2 regions of the Frischella sp. Ac48 genome follow, and region 2 is predicted to be linked to the other one. Evidence: riboswitches for the same ligand, from Rfam matches in the RefSeq annotation. Region 2 holds a riboswitch; the other holds the start of a gene.

Region 1 (12,876 bases), on a different contig from region 2:
AAATATCAGTTTTACTCATTTAAAAGGGTTACTGCATGATTTTCTTCACTGCTTTTTTGAAGATAATATGGAAATTCGGTTCAGACCAGGGTATTTCCCTTTTACTGAACCTTCCGCTGAAGTTGACATTAAAGCAAAAAATGGCAAATGGCTAGAAGTATTAGGATGTGGAATGGTTCATCCTAATGTATTACGTAATGTGGGTATTGATCCTGAAGTATACAGTGGGTTTGCGTTTGGTATGGGGATTGAACGATTAACCATGTTACGTTATGGCGTCACTGACTTACGTTCTTTCTTTGAAAATGATTTACGCTTCTTAAAACAATTTAATTAACTGGAGGACCAAACATGAAATTTAGTGAAAGTTGGCTACGTGAATGGGTTAATCCAGCAATTAGTAGTGAACAATTATGTGATCAGCTCACTATGGCTGGTCTAGAAGTTGATGATGTAGAAAATGTCGCTGGTGACTTTTCTGGAGTAGTGATTGGGCGAGTGGTTGAATGTCAGCAACATCCTAACGCTGATAAACTTAGGGTTACTAAAGTTGATATTGGTCAAGCGCAATTACTAAATATTGTTTGTGGCGCTCCTAATTGTCGCCAAGGGTTAATGGTTGCTTGCGCAACGATTGGCGCTGTGTTACCAGGTGATTTTAAAATTAAGGCGGCTAAATTACGTGGTGAACCTTCAGAAGGAATGTTATGTTCTTTTTCTGAATTGGGTATTTCCGATGATCATAGTGGTATTATTGAATTACCTGATGATGCACCCTTGGGTGAAGATGTTAGGAAATACTTGCAATTAAACGATAAAATGATCGAAATCAGTGTTACTCCTAATCGGTCAGATTGTTTTGGCATTATGGGTATTGCAAGGGATATTTCATCAATTAATGATGTAAGTCTTACACCTGCAAAATTTGTGGAGCCACAAGTTACTATTGCTGATAAAGTTAATGTATCAGTACTAGAACCTGAGGCGGCGCCACGTTATTTGGCTCGGGTGATAAAAAACATAGATGCTACAAAGTCGACACCTTTATGGATGAAGGAAAAGTTACGTCGAAGTGGTATTCGTTCAATTGATATCGTAGTTGATATTACCAATTATGTGCTTATTGAACTTGGTCATCCAATGCATGCTTTTGATTTAGATAAAATTGAAGGTGGCATTACGGTTCGTTATGCTCATCCTCAAGAAAAACTGATTTTATTAGATGGTAATGAAATAGAGATCAAAGACAATACATTAGTCATTGCTGATGATAAAAAAACGTTAGCATTAGCGGGAATATTTGGTGGAAAAGAGTCAGGGGTGTCACCTGAAAGCAAAAATGTGCTATTAGAAGCGGCATTCTTTTCTCCAGTTACCATTGCGGGTAAGGCAAGACAATATGGTTTGCACACTGATGCTTCGCATCGTTATGAGAGAGGCGTGGATCCTTCACTACAACATATCGCAATGGAACGAGCAACAGAGTTATTATTATCGATTTGTGGTGGTTCAGCAGGGCCAATAACTGATGTTACCGATCACAATGCTCTACCGAAACCCGCAGTTATAACGTTGACTCGACAAAAGATTGAACGATTGATTGGGTGTCATATTGCTGGGCAACGTGTCACTGATATTCTTGCTCGCCTTGGATGTGAGGTAATAGCTAATGATGATCACTGGCAAGTTAAGGGACCAAGCTGGCGGTTTGATATCCAAATAGAGGAGGATTTGGTTGAGGAAATTGCTCGCATTTATGGATATAACAATATTCCTAATGAACATCTTAATATTGAATTAATGATGCATTCAAACCCAGAAAAGAATATTTCGCTAAATAAATTTAAACAGTTATTAGTTAATCAGGGTTATCAAGAAGCGGTAACATACAGCTTTGTTGATCCTAAAATTCAAAGTCTAATACACCCAAATCAGATGGCATTAGCATTACCAAATCCAATATCAAGTGAAATGTCAGTAATGCGTTTGTCATTATGGACTGGCTTGCTTAATGCGGTTATTTATAACCAGAACAGACAACAACAGCGGGTCAGATTGTTCGAAACAGGGTTGCGATTTGTACCTGATGTGAATAGTGAATTTGGCATTAGTCAGCAAACTTTATTAGCTGGTGTTATTACAGGAAATCTTTATGATGAACACTGGGCAATGAAAAAACGTACGGTTGACTTTTTCGATTTAAAAGGTAATGTTGAATCGTTGTTAGCACTTTCTGGGTTGACCGATCAAGTTCAATTTAAAAAGTCACAACATCCAGCATTACATCCTGGACAGAGTGCGACTATTTATGTTAATGATGAACAGGTTGGCTATTTGGGGGCTATTCATCCTGAAATCGAAAAGAAATTAGGATTAAATAGTAAAACACTTGTTTTTGAATTTATTTTAGATAAAATTAATAAAAAGACAGTACCTATAGCAAAAGATGTTTCTAAGTATCCTGCAAACAGACGGGATATAGCTATCATTGTTGATAGTGATGTCTGTGCAGCAGATGTTTTAAGTGTATGTAAAAATATTGGTGGTGAGCAGCTAATCAACGTCAATCTGTTTGATGTGTATCAAGGTGAAAATATCAAAGAGGGGCAAAAAAGCTTAGCTATCAGCATGATATTGCAAGATAAAGCACGTACACTTGAAGACGAGGATATAACTCACATTGTAAGTAACTGTATTGTTGCTTTACAAGATCGTTTTAAAGCATTATTAAGAGAATAATAATTATGACATTGACTAAAGCCGATATTGCAGAACGTCTAACAGACAAATTTAATCTTGATCGCCAAGAATCCAAAATTTTGGTGGAATTATTTTTTGAGGAAATCCGAGTCGCCTTAGAAAAAGGCGATACCGTGAAGTTATCCGGATTCGGAAATTTTTCTATTCGCGATAAAAAATCTCGTCCTGGACGTAATCCAAAAACTGGTGAAAATGTTGCCATTACTGCTCGTCGTGTAGTAACATTTCGTCCTGGGATTAAATTTCGAGAACGTGTTGAAAAAAATTTAGGGGCCTAATTCAGGCTAATTAAAAGTTTTATCGAAGCACTAACAAATGTTAGTGCTTTATTTTTTACTGTGGTTCGCAATCCTCCCACAAAAAAAAACTAAGGAAAATTATGAGTAACGTTACACTACTTGGCGATCAATCTGTTCGCTATCCAACTGACTATTGTCCAAATATTTTAGAAACCTTTGATAATAAACACCCCGGTAATGATTATTTTGTTAAATTTAATTGCCCGGAATTTACCAGCCTTTGTCCTATCACAGGTCAACCTGATTTTGCGACGATTTATATTTCGTATGTGCCGAATATTAAAATGGTCGAAAGTAAATCACTTAAGCTCTATTTATTCAGCTTCCGTAATCACGGTGATTATCATGAAGATTGTATTAATATCATCATGAAGGATTTGATTAAATTAATGGATCCAAAATACATTGAAGTCTGGGGTAAATTTACACCTCGTGGCGGTATTTCAATCGATCCATATGCAAATTACGGTAAACCCAGCACTAACTGGGAACAAATTGCGCTTAATCGTTTAGCTAATCACGATCTTTATCCTGAAAAAGTCGATAATCGTTAATCTCTTCATCCTAACAGGAAATTTTTAATGCAACATCGTAAAGCACTTGTGATATTTTCTGGTGGGCAAGATTCGACCACTTGTCTACTGCAAGCAATTGCTGATTATGGGCGTGAAAACGTTGAAACAATCAGCTTTCAATATGGTCAAAGACATGCCATTGAGCTTGAAAAAGCCAAATGGATTGCTGACGATCTTGGTGTAAAGCAAACCGTCATTGACACTTCAGTGATTAAACAAACGACTAATAATGCCTTGATTGATGACTCACAAGAGATTAAATCAGCTCAAGAAGGGAATTATCCGAATACCTTTGTTGACGGGCGTAATATGCTATTTTTATTGTTAGCCGGGTGTTATGCCAAACAGCACGGTATTAAAGATATCATTATTGGCGTATGTGAAACCGATTTTAGTGGTTATCCGGATTGTCGAGATATCTTTATTAAATCCATGAATGTTTCGATGAATTTAGCCTTGGATTACACGTTTAACATCATCACCCCATTAATGTATCTGACTAAAGCGCAAACATGGGAAATAGCTGATAAACTCGGTTATCTTGATTATATTAGGCTACACACTCACACTTGTTATTATGGGGTTGACGGCGGATGTGGTCAGTGTCCTAGTTGCGAGTTACGTGAAAAAGGGTTAAATCAGTATCTAACCCATAGCTTTAAATAGTATTATTTAAAGGGGAAATGCATGTCTGACAATCATCAACGATTAGTCTCATTGGATGTATTGCGAGGAATGACCATTGCAGGAATGATTTTAGTGAATAATCCCGGGTCGCCAAATGCTATCTATCCTTTACTTAGGCATGCTAAATGGAACGGGCTGACTTTTGCCGATCTTATCTTTCCGTTATTTATGTTTATTATGGGCGTGTCGACTTATATTTCCTTAAATAAATTAGAATTTAAGCTTAATAAAATTCTGTTAATTAAAATCTTGAAAAGAACACTGATTATTTTTGCTATTGGATTATTGATTGCTTGGTTTTCGGTTTTTCTTGCTTTGTATAAGCATTTTAATTGGCTGCCGTTTCATGAGCGGATGGTTGAATCTTTGTCTCGTATAGATCAAATCCGAATTATGGGCATTTTACAACGTTTAGCGATCTGTTATTTGTTTTCTTCTCTTATTATTTTATGTTTTGATAGAAAATATTTGCCTGTTCTGATCGTTCAAATATTATTTTTTTATTTTTTCATCTTATATTTGGGCAACGGGTTTGAGCAAAAAAGTAACAACATTATTGCTAACGTCGATAGAATGATTTTGGGTGAAGAGCGTATGTATTTTGATGATGGTATTTATTTTGAGCCGGAAGGGGTATTAAGTACTTTTCCGGCTATTGCTCAAGTCCTTATTGGCTTTTGTATAGCCAAACAAATATTTGCTACTAATGTCAATGTCGACAAAATAAAAATCTTGATTAAATACGGGATAATTTTTTCAATAATAGGGTTTATTTTGAGTTTTATCTGCCCAATTAATAAAAAAATCTGGTCACCGTCATTCGTATTGATCACTTGTGGTATAGGTTGTGTGTTATTTGCCTTATTAATTTGGTTGATTGATATCAAAAAATACAAAAACGCTGTTCATTGTTTTATCCCATTTGGCATGAATTCTTTATTCATTTTTGTTATCGCCGGTATAATTTCGATTATAACGCGTAGAATGACGCTGGTTTATCATTCTGATTCATTGAGTTTGCGACAATTTCTGTATTCAAAAGTTTTAGCGCAATATTTTGGAAACTATCCCAGTTCTTTTATCTATGCCTTATTCATTGTCGGTATTTGTTGGTTGATTGCTTTTATTTTATATAAAAAGCATTTTTTTATAACAATTTAAAAATATTAAATATCGATGTAATTAAATTCGGATTATCCGACATTTTTAACCTTAATTACATCATTTTTACGTTAAACATTATGGGTTCTCTCACCCCATTCAAAAAAGGAAACGAATATGTATTTGGATATTCACTCAGACACACTACAGAAAAAATTTACCCTAGCTCAGCAGCGTAAAGCACTTTGCTGGCTCTCTTTTTTTCATATTTTAGTTATTGCATCAAGCAATTATCTGGTACAAATCCCGTTTGATATCTTCGGTTTTCATACCACATGGGGAGCATTTACCTTTCCATTTATCTTTTTAACCACCGATTTAACCATCCGGGTATTTGGTGCCAGCCTTGCCAGAAGAATTATCTTTGTTGTCATGATACCTGCTTTACTGTTCTCTTATTCCATTTCGGTTGTATTTTTTGAAGGGCATTGGATGGGATTTTCAGCATTGTGTGATTTTAACAGTTTTGTTTTTCGAATTGCATTAGCCAGTTTTGCTGCTTATTTGGTTGGGCAGCTTATGGATATTACTGTGTTTAATTATTTACGCAAAAATAAAGCATGGTGGGTTGCGCCTTCGGCGTCAGCGGTGTTAGGTAATGGTATTGATACAATTGTCTTTTTTGCTATTGCCTTTTATCAAAGTAACGACGAATTTATGGCGAATCATTGGATCGAAATAGCCTCAATTGACTATAGTTTTAAAATTTTAATTTGTGGATTATTCTTCTTACCGCTTTATGGCATATTGTTGAACTTGCTATTAAAGCGTTTGGTCACATCAAAGACAAGTTAGATATTGTGATAATATTAATTTAATTTTTAATAATTAGAAAGGCGCTTAATTTGCGCCTTTACTTGAATTAAAATCATATCTCTCATAAGAGACAAGTAATAATTAACTCATGCCATATTGTTTCAATTTTTTACGTAAGGTACCACGGTTAATGCCAAGCATATTTGCAGCTCGAGTTTGATTACCACGAGTATACTGCATCACCATGTCAAGAAATGGTTGTTCTACCTCAGCCAATACAAGTTCATAAAGATCGGTAGGGTCTTGACCATTTAATTGTGATAAGTAGTTCCGTAATGCTTGTTTGACTGAATCTCGTAATGGTTTTTGGGTAATTTGCTCTTGAGAGTTAACAGTTGTGAATTTTAACGCTTCAGCTGTAACACGAATTTCTGACATAGTATTTTTAACTCTTTAATTAAAATTAGTTTTTTGAAAAAATGCTTCTAGTGCATTAATTTGCTGATTGGCATTATCAATGCAACTAAATAAGCGCCTAAAACGATCGCTCCCAACACAATTTTGGGTATACCAAAATACATGCTTTCTTGCAATCTGCAATCCTTTCTTTTCACCATAAAATTGATACAGAGCTTTTAAATGTTGTAATACAATGTTTTTTACTTCATTTATACTCTTTTCTGATTTTGATTTTCCATATTGTAAATAGAACGCTATGTCTTCAAAGATCCAAGGCCTACCTAATGCTCCTCTACCGATCATTATAGCATCAGCTTTGGTATATTGGAAAACTTCTTCCGCCTTTTCGGGGGTTATTATATCTCCATTAGCTATCACGGGAATAGAAATATATTGTTTTACTTGCTTAATCGAATCGTATTCCGCAGAACCTTTAAATAAGCATTCACGTGTCCTACCGTGAATAGTAATCGCCTTTATACCGCATTTTTGAGCAATTTGTGCGATATCTAAACAATTTTTATGCGCTTTGTCCCACCCCGTGCGGATTTTTAACGTAACTGGGACATTCACTGCTTGTACCACGTTAAGCAAAATTTGTTCCACTAATTTTGGATACTGTAACAGGGCAGAGCCAGAAAGATTTTTATTCACTTTCTTGGCGGGACAACCCATATTGATATCAATTAGTTCTGCACCTGAATTCATATTTAAAATAGCTGTTTTTGCCATTTCATCAGGATCGGCGCCGATAATTTGTACCGCTTTAATGCCAAGCTCTCGTTCATTAGCAAGTTTTTGTCTTGACTGTTGGGTATGCCAAATTCGCGAATTGGCTAAAAACATTTCTGCGAAAGCTAATCCCGCACCAAATTGATAACATAGTGAACGAAAAGGTAAATCAGAAATGCCAGCCATGGGAGCAGCAATCAACCGATTTTTGATCGTTAAATTACCAATTTCAAATGATTCCAGTATCACAAACAAAATCCTCTATAGGGGCGCGTATATTAGCACTTTTTTTTGTTCTGAAAAGAGGGAAACAGTAAAATAACGTAATATTTTAAAAAAAATTTTTTTATATTCGGTTTTTTCACAGTTTTTACTACAAATTATTGAATAAATAAGTTAATTAAATTAAGGCGTACTTAGCTGATATAGATAAAGTTATATTTTATTTTTTATTGTTTATTACCATATTATGAATATCGACATAGTATAGATCGCTTTATTAATGACTTTAGCGAAAGCGAATTTTTGCCTATAATTAGTGAAATTACACATTATAACACTCAAGGTAATTAATATGAATTCAGAGCATATCCCCGTCATTGCCGTTGATGGCCCTAGCGGCGTCGGTAAAGGCACTTTATGTGTTTTATTAGCTAAGCATCTGAAATGGCATTTACTTGATTCAGGAGCAATATATCGAGTTTTGGCGTTATCAGCAATTAAGCAGCATGTGGCATTGGAAAATGAGTTAGAATTGGCAATACTTGCAAAAAAATTATTACTTAGATTCATTTCAGACGAAACAGGTGTGCAAGTGATGCTAGATGATGAAAATGTATCAGCTCAATTACGTCTGCAGGAGATTGGTGATGCCGCATCTAAAATTGCTTCGCTACCGAAAGTAAGAGAGGCATTATTGCAACGACAACGAGCTTTCAGGACTTCTCCAGGATTAGTTGCGGACGGTCGAGATATGGGTACCGTGGTATTTCCACAGGCTACGGTGAAGATATTTCTCGATGCAAGTCCCCAAGCTAGAGCCGAAAGACGCATGAAACAGTTGCAAAAAAAGAAGATTTGTGCTATATATGACGAGATTTTGCATGAAATTATAACACGGGATGAACGCGATCGTAACCGAGCCATTGCGCCACTTAGATCTGCCACAGATGCATTTTTAATTGATTCAACTGATTTGTCAATTGATGAAGTATTCAAGCAAGCCTTAAATATAATCAATAGCAAAATTAATATTAATGTGTAAGCTTTACCATAGGAAGTGGTGGAGTATTTTAAACAACCCCCATCAGGCAAGAAGCTAGATGGACGTTATTTTAAATTAAAAAAGTATATAAATATGACAGAATCTTTTGCTCAACTCTTCGAAGAGTCTTTAAATCAACTTGATACTCGTTCTGGTAACATGATTCGTGGCGTTGTTGTCGCTATCGATAAAGATGTAGTATTAGTTGATGCTGGTTTAAAATCTGAATCAGCTATTCCAGTAGAAGAGTTTAAAAATGCCCAAGGCGAATTAGAAGTTAAAGTTGGTGATGAAGTTGATGTTGTTTTGGACTCCATTGAAGATGGCTTTGGTGAAACCATTTTATCTCGTGAAAAAGCTAAACGCCATGAAGCTTGGGTAACATTAGAAAAAGCTGTAGAAGATGCAGCGACAGTATTAGGTGTTATTAATGGTAAAGTTAAAGGTGGCTTTACAGTTGAACTTAACGGTGTTCGTGCTTTCTTACCAGGTTCATTAGTTGATGTTCGTCCATTACGTGATACTTCTCATATTGAAGGTAAAGAGATTGAACTTAAAGTTATTAAATTAGATCAAAAACGTAATAACGTAGTTGTTTCTCGTCGTGCCGTAATCGAATCTGAAAGCAGTGCAGAACGTGAACAACTTCTTGAAACCTTACAAGAAGGTTCAGAAGTTAAAGGTGTTATTAAAAATCTTACTGATTATGGTGCCTTCGTTGACCTCGGTGGAGTTGATGGTTTACTTCATATTACTGATATGGCTTGGAAACGTGTTAAACACCCAAGTGAAGTGGTTGAAGTTGGACAAGAAATTTTAGTTAAAGTATTGAAATTTGACCGTGACCGTTCTCGCGTTTCTCTTGGCTTAAAACAACTTGGCGAAGATCCATGGGTATCAATTGCTAAACGTTACCCAGAAGGAACTAAAGTAACTGGTAAAGTAACTAACTTAACTGATTACGGTTGTTTTGTTGAAATTGAAACGGGTGTTGAAGGTTTAGTACACGTTTCTGAAATGGATTGGACTAATAAAAATATTCATCCATCTAAAGTCGTAAGTCTTGGTGACGTGGTTGAAGTTGTGGTTCTCGAGATTGATGAGGAACGTCGTCGCATCTCTTTAGGCTTAAAACAATGCAAACCAAACCCATGGTTACAATTTGCTGATTCACATAATAAAGGTGACAGAGTTAGTGGTAAGATCAAATCAATCACTGATTTTGGTATCTTCATTGGTTTAGATGGCGGTATTGATGGTTTAGTTCATCTTTCAGATATTTCTTGGAATGTTCCAGGTGAAGAAGCAGTTAAAGCTTATAAGAAAGGTGATGATATTGAAGCTGTTGTTCTTCAAGTTGATGCTGAACGTGAACGTATTTCGTTAGGTATCAAACAACTAGAAGAAGATCCATTTAACAGTTTTGCAACTAATTTCAAAAAGGGCATGATTGTTAAAGGTAAAGTGACATCAGTTGATGCCAAAGGTGCAACAGTTGAAATTGCTGAAGGTGTTGAAGGTTATTTAAAAGCACAAGACATTGCTCGTGAACGCATTGAAGATGCAACCACTGCAATAAAAGTAGGCGATGAGGTTGAAGCTAAAATTATTAATTTAGATCGCAAAACGCGTGTAATAACTTTATCAGTCCGTGCTAAAGATGAAGCTGATGAGAAAGAAGCATTGGCCGCTGTAAATAATGCCCCTGCACAAGATGATGCATCATTTACTAATGCCATGGCTGAAGCATTCAAAGCAGCTTCAAAATCAGAGTAATTTTTCAAATTATTTAGGGTTCAAATTAAAGAGGGCATGCCCTCTTTTAATTTTAATAAACATTACGAATAAAATTTATAACAAAAAAATAATTAGCTAAAGTTACAACAAAAATAAAAAGGGTACTACTCATGAACAGATCAGATCTAACTGAAAAAATCGCCAATTGGCGAACGCATCTCCCAGTGCAATTAGTTGATGAAGCCATTAGAGATATTATTGAGCAAATTACTACAGCTATGGAATCGAACGATCGTGTTGAAATCCGTGGATTTGGTAGTTTCGCATTAAATTATCGGGCACCTCGAAAAGCAAGAAATCCAAGAACAGGTGGACAAGTTGAAGTTAGACAGAAGTATATTCCACACTTCAAACCTGGCAAAGAATTAAGAGAAAGAGTTAATAATGGTATATAATTTAGTTTTTCTACTCTTTTAACTATTTAAAGAATAATCAATAGCGTTTGTTCTAAAAGAATAAACGCTTCTACCTTTAATGATCAGTTGTTGTGCAAAATTGATTAAATGATAATTAATTGTAATATTTACTATAATTTTTATTAATCAATTTTGGTGTTTTTTTATTCGTCAATTTTTAGAATAAAATTTAATTGGAAAAGTTAAATAAAAACACAAATTATTGCGATTTAAATTGCATTTTTATGTTATTTAACCATTCTTCTAGAATAATTATGTAATTCTTTATATTCGTTATACTACGCGATATAAGGGATCATTTGATTAATAAAATTCCATATGACCTAATTTGTTTATCTTATTCTTTAGGTTGTTTACCGCTTCTGTTTATATCTTCTTTACCATCTGAATACAATTGGTATTGTTGGCTAATTCTGGCAATTCTTCTTTGCAGCATTTATTTTTTTTATCAAGTATTTAAACTTCTGCCCATCATATTTATCTTACTAGGATTCTTATGGTCAACCAATTATGCCAAGGAATATCTGATTTATGTTCAGCAATATATTGATGAAACGCTAGTAATTCGTGCTAAAGCGATTAGTTTGAATATGAGTGATAATCATGAAGTTGCACAGAAAAATGTCCATTTTTCAATTACTCATATAAATCACCAGTCAGTCAATTCTCCTCTGCCGATCGTTTTATTTTGGCAATCTACAACTTCACCTTATGCTGGTCAAATATGGGATATGAAAATTAAAACAAAAGTTGTTCATAGCTATCTTAACGAAGGAGGATTCGACAGTCAGCGATATGCAATGGCAAATCACCTACTATTAACCGGTACAGTAGAACAGGCAAAAATTGTTGAAGAACAAATTGGTTTAAGACAAATGGCAGTGAACGCCTTATTACCTTATGTAAATTTATTTGAATACAGCGATATTATGTTAGCCTTGGCTTTTGGTGATAGGTCAAGATTAACTCCAGAGCACAAAAAAATAATGTTTGAAACAGGAATAGCCCATCTAATGGCAATATCCGGTATGCATATTTTATTAGTAGCTTTAATGGGGAATCGCCTCACCCGTGGATTACAATTTTTACTTCCTAATCAAATGATTAAATATTGGCACCCATTATTAATCGGTTGGGTAATGGCATTATTTTATGCCTGGCTAACCGGTTTGAATGTACCAGCTTTACGGGCGATTTTGGCACTGACTTTATGGTCAGCTTTTCGTTACTTTAATTACTATTTAACGTCTTGGCAATTGATTAATCGCATTATTGCCATCTTACTAATATATGATCCATTAATGATTCTTGCTGAAAGCTTTTGGTTATCATGTTATGCAGTCTTTTGTTTGATATATATAGCAAATTGGTTTCCCTATCATGTTGTTGATAATAAATGGCAATATTTTAGACAATTATTGCGTTTACAATGGTTATTAACTTTACTATTTTTACCACTACAACTAATTATTTTTAATGGAATAAGCGGTGTCAGTTTGGTGGCAAACTTGCTAGCAATACCACTTATCACAATAATCATCTTTCCTGCAATTTTGATGTTATTAGTTTTCAGTATAATTGGTAATTTTTATATTACAGTTTGGTTTGGTTTTATTGCGGATCAAACACTTTATTATTTATTTGCTTTTCTCAAACCTATTGCTACATTTTGGATTAATGTAGAACAAGCCTATTTTCTGTTGAGTTTAAGCGGATGGTTAATGCTGATTATCTTGCGGATCAGTTTTTGGCGTAATTATTTTATATCCTGTCTTTTAATTTTGATAATTTTGCTTACTCCCTTATTAAAATCTAACCGAGTTCTATGGCGCGTAGATATGCTAGATGTAGGTCATGGATTGGCTGTTGTAATTAGGCAAAATAAATCGGCTATTCTTTACGATACAGGTGCAAAATGGCAAAACAGTTCTGCTGCAGAAAGAATTATTATTCCCTTTCTAAAATGGCAT
Region 2 (12,876 bases):
AAGTTCATTGATCAGCTTTATTGCAATACCAAAGCGTTAATATAGTTTATGACGCTTTGGTGCATATTACTCTTGACTATAATGTTTTCACAGAAATATCAGGAAGAATCACTTTACCTTGGAAATAAAGTATTGAAGCTATGTTGTCTGCCAAATGGCAATATATATCGGTAAATTTACTTGTTGGATGACTCATCACCGTTGGCTTACCTTGATCTAAATCCTGCCGTAATGAACGGTGTAATGGAATTTGCCCAAGTAATTGCGTGTGATATTGTTGCGCTAATTTTTGGGCCCCTTCTTCACCAAAAATTGTTTCATGATGACCACAATTCTCACAAATGTGGTAACTCATATTTTCAATGATCCCGAGCGTAGGAATATTGACCTTATTAAACATCGCAATCCCTTTTTGAGCATCAATCAAGGCAATATCTTGTGGAGTTGTCACAATGATACTAGCTGTTACCGGAATACTTTGGGCTAAGGTTAATTGGATATCGCCGGTTCCTGGTGGCATATCAATTACTAAATAATCTAATGTTGGCCATAACGTATCATAAAGCATTTGTAACAATGCTTTACTCGCCATTGGGCCACGCCATACCATTGCATTGCCCTGTTCAACCAAATATCCAATGGAATTGGTAGCTAAACCGTATGCCATAATTGGCGTCATATGTTGATTATCAGGTGTCAGTGGATGTTGATCACTCGTACCAAGCATCGTTGGAATAGATGGACCATAAATATCTGCATCTAGTAAACCCACTTTAGCCCCTTCATGTTGCAATGCTAATGCTAAATTTACCGCTGTAGATGACTTACCGACCCCACCTTTTCCCGAACTTACAGCAATAATATTTTTAATATTTTTTACCGCATGCTGATTATTAGCACGCTTTAAAGTCGCAATATCATATTCGATTGACCAAAGAACGGCTTTGGCTTTCGTTGTTTGAATAATTATATCCGTCGTTTGTTGTTGTAGTATTTCAAAAACACTTCGCCAAACAAAAGGCATGACCAAAGAAATTTTTAACTTATCCCCAAACCAGACACACTCTTTGACTGCATTTAACTCAAACAAATTTTTGGTTAATGTTGGATGGTTAAATTCAGATAAGATGAATTTAACTGATGTTAAATCTCTAACAGACATTGATACTAACCTTATAATCCATTAATTTATGATTTTATTGCAACAAATTATGGCACAAATCTAGCGATAATCCTATGTTTGATGTAGTATTTACAGATCATTAGCTGGAATTTAGCTTGCGCAAATATTAAGCAAGGCATAATATCAGCACTCTAGAGAGATATATCCTAAATCAGCAAGAATTAGAAGGTGTTAAAGATGACTGACAAACGTAGAATTTTGGTAACCTGTGCCCTGCCTTATGCAAATGGTGCAATTCATTTAGGTCATATGCTTGAACATATTCAAGCCGATGTATGGGTTCGTTATCAACGCATGCGTGGTCATGAAATCTATTTTATTTGTGCCGATGATGCCCATGGTACACCAATTATGCTTAAAGCAGAACAATTAGGTATAACCCCCGAACAGTTAATTGCTAGCGTTAAGCAAGAGCATAAACGGGATTTTGCTGGTTTTAATATTAGTTTTGATAATTATCATTCTACTCACAGCCCAGAAAATCGTGAGTTATCAGAATTAATTTATCAGCGCTTACAAAACCATGGTTATATAAAAACTAAAATTATTTCTCAGCTTTTCGATCCTGAAAAACAGATGTTTTTACCTGATCGTTTTGTTAAAGGTACTTGCCCTAAATGTAAATCACCGGATCAATACGGCGATAACTGTGAAGTTTGTAGTGCAACATATAGTCCTATTGAGCTTATCAATCCTAAATCAGTGATTTCTGGCGCAACGCCAATAATCAAAGATTCCGAACATTACTTTTTTGATTTACCAGAATTTAAATCAATGCTTCAAGAATGGATTCGCTCAGGTTCTCTGCAAGAACAAGTGGCTAACAAAATGCAGGAATGGTTTGAATCTGGTTTACAGCCTTGGGATATTAGTCGTGATGCACCATATTTTGGTTTTGAAATTCCTGGTGTTCCTGGCAAATATTTTTATGTTTGGCTTGATGCCCCAATTGGCTATATGGGATCGTTTAAAAACTATTGTGACCATAGAGGTACAATATCATTCGATGATTTTTGGCAAAAAGATTCATCGACTGAACTGTATCATTTTATTGGTAAAGATATTGTTTACTTCCATAGCTTATTTTGGCCAGCAATGCTGGAAGGTAGTGATCATCGTAAACCAACTAATATATTCGTGCATGGCTATGTTACGGTTGATGGTGCTAAGATGTCTAAATCACGTGGAACCTTTATTCAAGCTAATACTTATCTAAAATACCTTGACCCTGATTGTTTACGTTATTACTATGCTGCCAAATCATCAGCGGCGATCGATGATATCGACCTAAGTCTTGAAGATTTTGTTCAACGTGTTAATAGCGATATTGTTAACAAAGTAGTAAATATTGCTTCACGTTGTGCTGGATTTATTCATAAGCGTTTTGATGGCAAACTATCACAATACATTTTAGATCAAGATCTGTATGATATGTTTATTGCAAAGGCCTCTATTATTGGTGAACATTATGAAACACGTGAACTAGGTAAAGCCATTCGTGAAATTATGGCACTAGCCGATGAAGCAAATCGTTTCATTGATGAAAAAGCACCTTGGATTGTAGCAAAGCAGGCAGATCAAGAACAATTGCTACAAGATATTTGCTCGATGGGCATTAACCTATTCCGAGTAATTATGACTTATTTAACACCAGTTATTCCATCATTAAGTCAACGAAGCGAAGAGTTTTTAAATACAACATTACAATGGGATACGTTAGATCAACCATTGGTTAATCATACGATTAATAAATTTAAAACATTGTTTAGCCGTATTGAAATGTCGAATATCGAAAAGATGATTGAAGAAACCAAAACACTATTAAATACTATCACTCAACCAACCGGTGCAATCGCCGAACAACCAATTTCAGATATCATCAATTTTGATGTTTTCGCCAAAGTTGATTTGCGTGTAGCTTTAATTAAAGAAGCAAAACTGGTGGAAGGTTCAGATAAATTACTTCAATTAACCCTCGATTTAGATGGTGAAATTCGCAATGTGTTTTCAGGTATCCGCAGTGCTTATCCTGATCCCTCACAACTTGAAGGTAAACTGACTGTTATGGTCGCTAACTTAGCACCTCGTAAAATGCGTTTTGGCGTTTCACAAGGCATGGTGCTTTGTGCCAGTGGTACACAAGATAATGCTGGCTTATATTTATTATCACCAGATAGTGGTGCTAAACCAGGTATGAAAATTAGCTAACCGGCTTTTATTTATCGTCACGACTCGTGATGCTTAAAAAGTGACTCTAATTACCAACTAATAAAAATAACCCCGAAACTATCGGGGTTTTATTTTATAAAGCGCTAAATTATCAGTTAATAATAAGTGAAATTGATCATCTCAAATAAGTCAATATTATCATAAGTTTTTCAAGTCCTTGTTAAGACTGGAGATAATAGGTGACTATTTTTGGGTGGTGCCAATAACCATACTCGACCATAATGATTGTAATAACCGGCTAAATTCCCTGCTTGCTCACCGATTCCCTGATAAATATCTAGATGTTGACCTTTAATTGCTCCCCCTATATCCAAAGCAATCATTAATCTTAATTCTCGTTGCCCTTGATAAATTCCCTTATCATCGAGTAACGGTATATCAACGAGTAATACTGAACCTGCTGGTATTATCGATTGATCTGAGGCGACTGAAGCTCTAGCGATTAATGGTACCCCCGTTGAACCAATGACTAGAGCATGTTGTTGGGGTTCGAAGAAAACAGTTGAAGCATTCTGAATCAATAAATTTTTTACCACTTGCTCATCTTGTTCTTTTGCCCAAGCTTTTATCGCTTGCATCGATACTTTTCCGCGTTGGAATTTACCTTGCTCAATCAATAATCGTCCAATGCTTTTATAGGGATGACCATTTTTACCATTATAACCAAAAAATATAGGTGGTGAACCATCTTCAAAATCAATAAAACCACTACCTTGTACTTCCATAATAAAATTATCAATCAAAGAATCGGTATAGGCAATTTCTAGCTTTTGACCGTCTAATGCGCCATCATAAATTTCTAATCTTGATGGTAATCGCGTAGAAAAATTCCTTGGTTTTGCATATAGAGGATAACGATACCGCCCTTGTGGGGTACGCCGTCCCTTCATCACAGGTGTATAGTAACCAGTTAAATGCACATTTCCCCACTTATCTTGACCTTGTAACTGATAAGTACTTAATCCGACAAAATTGAATTGATTTGTTGCTAAACCTTCGATAATCCATTGATTAATTGCATCATATACTGCCTTATTTTGGTTAAATAATGAAGGTGAATATTGCTCAATCAGTTTAACTTGCTGCAAGTAACTATCAATATTGATGGGTCGATTCAGATGAGGTTGAGCTAAGTTTAACAACCTAGGTAATTGACCATTGGTATATTGTTGACCATGTTGAGTAGGATGATATTGACAGGATGTTAGAATAATGATGAAAAGTAAATACCTTATTGTTTTCCATTTTATTAATTTACGTAATACCTGACCTAGATCCATTTCAGCCTCATTTTGATTCATAAAAACATTATAACCTTATAATACATTTCACAATATTATATTTTTGAATATGACACTAAAAATTCAATTAATATCATAGAAAAACATTGAAATAGCTTTTTATAAACTTTAATATCTCCAAAGCGTTAATCAAAAAAACCATTAACTAAGGAACAAAGATACCATGAATTCTATTAATAATACTGGGTCTTCACAAGAAAAAAAACTAAAACGCAATTTATCTAATCGGCATATTCAGTTAATTGCAATTAGTGGGGCAATTGGAACAGGTTTATTTATGGGATCAGGTAAAACAATTAATTTAGCCGGTCCTTCAATTATTTTTGTATATATGATTATAGGTTTTATCCTTTTCTTTGTGATGCGCGCGATGGGGGAAATTCTATTATCAAATTTAAACTATAAATCTTTTAGTGACTTCGCTGGAGATTTAATGGGCCCGTGGGCTGGTTTTTTTACAGGTTGGACTTATTGGTTTTGCTGGATAATAACAGGTATTGCCGACGTCGTAGCGATTGCCGGTTATGCACAATATTGGTTCCCAAGTTTACCAGCATGGATTCCTATGCTGATCTGTATTTTTATTTTGGCATCATTAAACCTGTTAACAGTAAAAATGTTCGGTGAAACTGAATTTTGGTTTTCAATGATAAAAATTATTGCCATTTTTGCGCTCATTGCTGTCGGTATTTTATTGCTTATTACTTCGTATCATTCACAAACCACCAATACCACTGCATCTTTAACTAACCTCTGGCAATATGATGGAATGTTCCCAAATGGTATTATGGGATTCTTTGCAGGTTTCCAAATTGCGATTTTTGCCTTTGTCGGTATTGAACTTATTGGTACAACAGCAGCGGAGACTCATGATCCAAGTATAAATCTTCCACGAGCCATCAACTCTGTGCCGTTACGAATTATTTTCTTTTATGTATTTGCATTAATCATCATTATGAGTGTAACGCCATGGACATTTATTTCACCGAATAAAAGTCCATTTGTTGAATTATTTACGCTTATTGGATTACCTGCAGCAGCCAGTGTAATTAATTTTGTTGTATTAACTTCTGCTGCATCATCAGCTAACAGTGGTATTTATTCAACCAGTCGTATGTTATTTGGTTTGGCAAAGAAAAACGATGCCCCCTCATTATTTGGACATCTATCACGGCGTTTTGTGCCAGCAAATGGATTAATGTTCTCTTGTATGTGTCTGTTAAGTGGGGTTGTGTTAATTTATATGGTACCTGATGTAATGGCTGCTTTTACGATTGTAACAACCATTTCGGCAATCTTATTTATGTTTATTTGGTCGATGATTTTGTTATCTTATATCCAATATCGTAAAAAACGCCAGCATTTACATGAACAATCATTATTTAAAATGCCAGGTGGCATTGTGATGAGTATTATTTGTTTAGTGTTCTTTGCATTTGTAATTGTGTTGTTAACATTTGAAAATGATACACGACAAGCCTTAATCGCAACGCCTATATGGTTTTTAATTTTAGCAACAAGCTATTATGTCCATAAAAAATATGGCAAAACTAAAACAGCTGTTTCTAATGAACATTAATGTACAAATGATAAGACTTTAAATTGAATATTTGCTTCAATTATAACAACTAAATTTAGACGGTTTATTTTTGCCCAAGCAATTTTTATGACTTAGTGTTATTGCTTATGTTATGATAATTTAATCAATAATAATGAATATTTAATTAAAACTTAAAATCAATTATGGGTTATACATTAACGTTTAACGATTTGCCAGAAAACATTAAAAATTGGCAAGTGTTACCTTTATCTCTAAATGGCTGTGAGATTGTACCATTAGATTATAATGCCGGTAAAACGGGTTGGATTATTTATGGTCGCAAATTAGATAAAACTCTAGTTTCGAAATTTCAAACTATGCTAGCTATGCCAATAGTGATTGTCTCATCTTGGCAAGTCAAAAACTATCAAGTGATTCGGATTGCTGGTGTCATGCCGAAAAAGGCGCAATCTATCGCAAATGAATTAGGGATTGATATAGCTAGTATTAACCATCTCCCGTCGCTTCATTCAGAAGGTTTATTAGTGATGGATATGGATTCGACAGCAATTAAGATCGAATGTATTGATGAATTAGCCAAACGACATGGTTCTGGCGAGCTGGTTTCAAAAATTACCGAGCAAGCAATGCGTGGGGAAATTGATTTTGCCACCAGTCTACGCAAACGTGTTGCTACATTAAAAGGGGCTGATGTGGCGATTTTAGAATCGATAAAAAATAAATTACCATTAATGCCCGGTTTAACTTTTTTAGTAAAAGAACTGCATAAACGGCAGTGGAAGGTTGCCATTGTTTCAGGTGGTTTTACTTATTTCGCTGAACATTTAAAAAGCAAATTAAAATTAGTAGCGGTTTATGCTAATGAATTAGATATTAATAATAATCGTAAATTAACCGGTAAGATTAAAGGACAAATCGTTGATGCCCGATTCAAAGCCAAAACGTTGCAAAATTTGGCACACCAATTCAATATACCAATAGAACAAACCGTAGCCATTGGTGATGGTGCGAATGATTTAATGATGATCCGTATTGCTGGATTAGGTGTTGCTTATCACGGTAAACCAAAAGTTATCCAAAAAGCAAAAAATAGTATTAATTACGCAGACCTTACTGGTTTGATGTGTATTTTATCCGCTAGCCTTGATAGTCAGGGATAATCGCACACGATAAGATAATCTGTATTACAGTGTATTGTTTATTATCAGTTAATACTTGAATTTTAGTATTATTAATCATTTTGAAATTTTAGGAGTATCGATTTGGCAAAAGCAGTTAAACGCGCTTATGTCTGTAATGAATGTGGTGCTGACTATTTGCGTTGGCAAGGCCAGTGTAATGAATGTCATGCCTGGAACACCATCACTGAAATTCGTCTTGCCGTAACCAACTCTCATAGCAATGACCGCTTCAGTGGTTATGCCGGCGGCGCTGGACAATCAAAAATTCAAAAATTAACTGAGATTAGTTTAGAAGAATTACCACGTTTCACAACAGGATTCTCTGAGTTCGATCGGGTATTGGGTGGTGGTGTTGTCCCAGGTAGTGCAATATTAATCGGTGGCAATCCTGGCGCAGGTAAAAGTACATTATTGTTACAAACATTATGTCGTTTATCAGCTAATATGAAGACTTTATACGTTACCGGAGAAGAATCGTTACAACAAGTCGCAATGCGAGCCCATCGTTTAGGTTTGCCAGCTAATAATATTAATATGCTATCTGAAACTAGTATCGAACAAATCTGTTTATTAGCCGATCAAGAACAACCTAAATTGATGGTGATTGATTCTATTCAAGTGATGCATATGGCAGATATACAATCTTCTCCAGGAAGTGTCGCACAAGTTAGAGAGACTGCTGCTTATCTGACACGTTTTGCCAAAACTAAAGGCATTGCCATTATTATGGTTGGCCATGTTACCAAAGATGGGTCACTAGCTGGGCCTAAAGTACTAGAACACTGCATAGACTGTTCAATTCTATTGGATGGAGACTCAGATTCTCGCTTTAGAACATTACGTAGTCATAAAAACCGCTTTGGCGCCGTTAATGAATTAGGTGTGTTTGCAATGACAGAGCAAGGCTTAAAAGAAGTGAGTAATCCATCAGCTATCTTCTTAACTCGTGGCGATGAAATGAGCTCTGGTAGTTCAGTTATGGTACTTTGGGAAGGTACTAGACCGCTATTAGTTGAAATACAAGCACTAGTGGATCAATCGAATTTTGGTAATCCAAGACGCGTTACTGTTGGATTAGAACAGAACCGGTTAGCATTATTACTGGCGGTATTACATCGTCATGGTGGCTTACAAATGGCGGATCAAGATGTTTTTGTTAATGTTGTTGGAGGCGTAAAAGTCAGTGAAACTAGTGCTGACTTAGCATTAGTCGCAGCTTTAGTATCGAGCTTACGTAATCGTCCTTTACCTCAAGATATGGTTATTTTTGGTGAAATTGGTTTAGGTGGTGAAATACGTCCTGTGCCAAGTGGCCAAGAACGTATTGCTGAAGCAGCTAAACATGGTTTTAAACGTGCAATTGTACCAATTAGTAACATGCCCAAAAAAACCGCAATGAATATGCAAGTCTATGGTGTAAAAAAATTATCTGAAGCATTAGATATTTTATCAAATTTAGATTAAATTTTTAAATTCATAGCCTAGCTTATTCGATATTAGCTATTTTATGAGCCTGTATACTTAATTGCCACTTATTATCTTGCCGATTTCGATTAAGTTTGCCTAATAATTGCAGCGTGGGCAATAAAGTCGTGTCACCATTTTGCTCACAAGGAGAAAGATAGTAATGCTTAGCTTTAATACGTTGTTTCATTTCCAGACAAAATTGTTCAATATCCTCAGCGTCCTCCACTACAATACGTACTTCATCAGCCTTAATCAGCGGGGCATCGTGATAATTTTGCCAATAATGATATTTAGGACTAACAGCAATATAATCAATTCCCGTACAAACAGTTCTTAAGCCATTTGTTTCTATTGCGATGTAATAACCGAATCGTTTTAAACGAACAACTAATTCAAACAAATATTTCTGTAATGTTGGCTCCCCCCCCGTAATAATAATATTTTCCGCAGAGTAAGTAAGTACTCGCGTTAATATCGCCGTTAAGGTAAATTTCTGAAAATGATCAAAATGAGTATCACACCAAGGACAACGCAAATTACAGCCACCAAAACGAATGAATATAGCAGGCATACCAGTATTATATCCTTCACCTTGTAAGGATTGAAAGATTTCAACAATTGGATAGGTTAGCATAATGTTATTCACTGTATTGACAATAGGATGTTGGTGTTTCCCATAAGGTTACTGACGAAATAGGAAGATACTGTTTAAGTTCATTAAAAATATAACGACTCATCCCCTCTGCCGTTGTTCGGCAAGGAAAGGCAAAAATTTTTCGCTGCATTTGCTGTAATAATTGAGCAATTTTGCTTTCATTACTATTATTTTTATAATAAATAAAAGCATGATCTAATTTATCAATAATATGTTTTTTTACTATCTGCTTTAAATCAGCAAAATCCATTACCATATCAGCACTACTTCCTTGGTCAATTAAGTGAGCAGACACTTCTATCACCAAACGATAAGTATGCCCATGTAAATTATGGCATTTCCCATTATGCCCATCTAACATATGACAGGCGTCGAATTGAAATTCTTTCGCAATTTTATACATAACGTACTCGTATTATCTGGATAATTAAATGAAAATATTATTCATTGTTGGGATTGGTATACATTTACGAAAACTGAAAGATGGGATAGATAAATATGACATTGTAAGCTCCTAGTTTTTTTACGTGGGATGGATTACGAACCACGAAAATAGAATAAATCACCTTTAAAATATAAGCCAGCAACCAATTTATCATCTGATTACTTAATAGATATTGATGATCATAAATTAATTTCAACTAAAATTCAAATGTGGATATTCGTTTTTGCGAAACATGTTTTTTACATGAATATTTTTTAAAATAAATCAAGATAAATACCGCGTTTATGAGCCCTATTTATTATGAGATTAACTAATATAGTTACATATAGCCGATAAATTAATACCAGCGATATAACATTATGTTTCATTATAACCTTATAATGATAATAAAACGCGAAGCATTATCCATCAGCAATAACGAAAACACTTATTAATACCAACAATTTTTGGTTGTTGGTATTTTAAATTGTTTTCAATTAATCGCCGCGGCAGATCATTATAGTACTTGGATCATTGGTTTGACGTGGCTGAATTCCCCCTGTTATTCCATAAATTCGATACATTCTATTATTGGGTGCATCGTCAGCAGTCCAGATTTCAGAATCATTATTCCAAACGCCTCCGTAGTTTCGCAATATTCCCCATTCTGCCATAAATGATCCCATTCCTCGCACAAATCCTGCAAAGTCGCTAGTAATTTCATAAGGTCCATACATATATCGAATACGATAATTTCTGTCAAACGCCTGAGACATTGTTGTTTTTCCTCCAGAACAATAATCCAATCCAGGAAATGATAATGAAGAGCTTATTGACTTACTGCTGCCAAATTTTATCCTCTTACCACCTAATGCCCATTTGCTTGGTACAGGAATAGTAAAGCTCTCTAACCATTGCCATGCTTGACCATCAAAATACTCCATCGTTATAACTGGCGTTCCACTATTAATAAAATCACCCTTAGTTGCAGATTGATAGGTTATTGTACAATTTTGTCCTATACCTCCATCGGTTGATAATGAGATTTTTCCCCAACCATGAGAAATGTAGCAACGATATATACCTTGATTTGGACCGGGTCCCATTAAACTAAATGATGCATATTGAAAACCTGTACTTGGAAAACCTGTTGAACGGATAAAGCCCTTATTAGGATAAAATATAGTAGCATTATAAGAATTATCTCTTATTGTCATATCTTTAGGCTTGAGAAAACAGATGTTATTACCACCTGATAAAAAAATATAATTAATAATTTGCCCATTACCATAAAAACGTGAACGCGGATTACCATATTTTGTCGCTACGCTTACATTATTGACTTCAATTTTAAGTGTAAATGGACCACCACAATGCCATAACTCTTCACCTAAACGATGATTAGGTACCTGCTGATTGTTTTCATCATACCAGGTGGCTTTTATTGTTCCTGATATCGTTCCCTCTGCATTATCACCATCATCGTCCCCTAAAATTGTACCAACAAGATTGTGATAAAAACCATCTGCCGGCACATTTAAAAAAAGTTTAACATCAGAAAAACGCATAAATTGTGGTGCTTTCATAATCCTATTAGCATTTGTGGTATAAATAGTGCTCAAACTACCATCACGTTTGGTTATTTGAATCGTTCGTAACTAACTTAAATTTGTTAGTTTAGTTAGATTGGGTAATAATATATAAGGTTCACTTCCCATAATAGATTGTTTAGATGTCGCGGACAGTTTCGCCAAACTGTTTACAGAAAAAAATCTTCGCCAAAACACCTAAGCCACATTTTTTTTAAAGAAGTGAATTGTTGATAATTTGTTACCAAGATATTTGAGAATATGATTTGTAAAGAAGATATTGATAATAATCGACTTTTTCTTGCAAAAACCGTTGAAATAATATCTATAACAGAACATTGTTTTTGCCAAAAATATTTACACGCAACGAGCTTGCTTAACACAAGTTCAAAGTATGATTTTTTCACTAATTTATTTCCTTGTAAATTTATTATTTTTTTATTTACTATTAAAATAGTTATAAATTATTTTTATAAAGGGAAAGAATAATTACTTAAAAAAGTTAGATAGTCTAGTGAGTTCTTTCCCAAATGTTGTTATAACAGTCAATAACTGTAACACGCAATAGATATAATCCTTTTTATTTGTTTATTAAGTAAATATGTATTTTATTTAAAACAGTATGAAAAGTTGCCGATTTAGGACTTTTGTCAATTTTTACAAAATTGTTTATATTTAAAATAGCCCAAGAATTTAACAATTTATATTGCTCTCAATAAGTGAACAAATAATTTCATCGACAGATAATACAAAAGTAATTGTTGCAGATATTATATTTTCGATGAATAGTGCCAAGTTCTGGCATCTTTTTAATTGATAAAATAGTGATATGGGTACTTAATCACCTTTAATGTAAGAAAAGTGGCTTAATTATTGTTTGCATATTCTATAATAAATATTGAATAATATAAATATTTTTATATGATTTGTTCAAATAAAAAATAGTACTTTTGGAGAGGGTTTATCAGCAAGCTATTTGATGAATTATTTAATTAGTTAAATCGAGCAATTCTCTTCCCATGATCAGCTAAACTAACACTAGGCATTATTCTATGTTCTACCTATTTTTAACCTAATAATATCATTAAAAATAGGTAAAACATCATTTTATTTATATCGTAAATGCTCTAATTTATATTATTCTAACGTCGAAATGTACTCTTCTAAATGAGATTTAATGACTGTGACATGAGGTCCATAAATAACCTGAACACCTTCCCCATTAATAATAATACCTTTCGCACCTGTTGATTTTAAAATTTCTCTATCAACTAATTTGTTATCTT

Evidence for each region. A riboswitch is a leader RNA that binds a small molecule or an ion and turns the genes downstream of it on or off. The one in region 2 is predicted to bind preQ1.
Region 1: another riboswitch for preQ1. It lies ahead of queF (preQ(1) synthase); the one in region 2 lies ahead of queD (6-carboxytetrahydropterin synthase QueD).

Annotation. Positions count from the first base shown of each region.
Region 1 covers NZ_JAETXP010000009.1:420,140-433,015, forward strand. Annotated here, with positions in the region: gene pheS (phenylalanine--tRNA ligase subunit alpha) at 1-337, shown strand, start outside; gene pheT (phenylalanine--tRNA ligase subunit beta) at 352-2,739, shown strand; gene JMI89_RS06720 (integration host factor subunit alpha) at 2,745-3,038, shown strand; PreQ1 riboswitch class I at 3,093-3,137, shown strand; gene queF (preQ(1) synthase) at 3,140-3,613, shown strand; gene queC (7-cyano-7-deazaguanine synthase QueC) at 3,641-4,300, shown strand; gene JMI89_RS06735 (acyltransferase family protein) at 4,322-5,482, shown strand; gene JMI89_RS06740 (7-cyano-7-deazaguanine/7-aminomethyl-7-deazaguanine transporter) at 5,600-6,277, shown strand; gene fis (DNA-binding transcriptional regulator Fis) at 6,380-6,676, opposite strand; gene dusB (tRNA dihydrouridine synthase DusB) at 6,692-7,672, opposite strand; gene cmk ((d)CMP kinase) at 8,004-8,693, shown strand; gene rpsA (30S ribosomal protein S1) at 8,787-10,469, shown strand; gene JMI89_RS06765 (integration host factor subunit beta) at 10,601-10,885, shown strand; gene JMI89_RS06770 (DNA internalization-related competence protein ComEC/Rec2) at 11,206-12,876, shown strand, end outside.
Region 2 covers NZ_JAETXP010000008.1:8,368-21,243, reverse strand. Annotated here, with positions in the region: gene apbC (iron-sulfur cluster carrier protein ApbC) at 77-1,162, opposite strand; gene metG (methionine--tRNA ligase) at 1,361-3,391, shown strand; gene mltA (murein transglycosylase A) at 3,562-4,662, opposite strand; gene cycA (D-serine/D-alanine/glycine transporter) at 4,877-6,292, shown strand; gene serB (phosphoserine phosphatase) at 6,457-7,434, shown strand; gene radA (DNA repair protein RadA) at 7,537-8,919, shown strand; gene JMI89_RS04595 (7-carboxy-7-deazaguanine synthase QueE) at 8,942-9,556, opposite strand; gene queD (6-carboxytetrahydropterin synthase QueD) at 9,561-9,980, opposite strand; PreQ1 riboswitch class I at 10,086-10,131, opposite strand; gene JMI89_RS04585 (hypothetical protein) at 10,499-11,587, opposite strand; gene JMI89_RS04580 (PTS transporter subunit EIIC) at 12,728-12,876, opposite strand, start outside.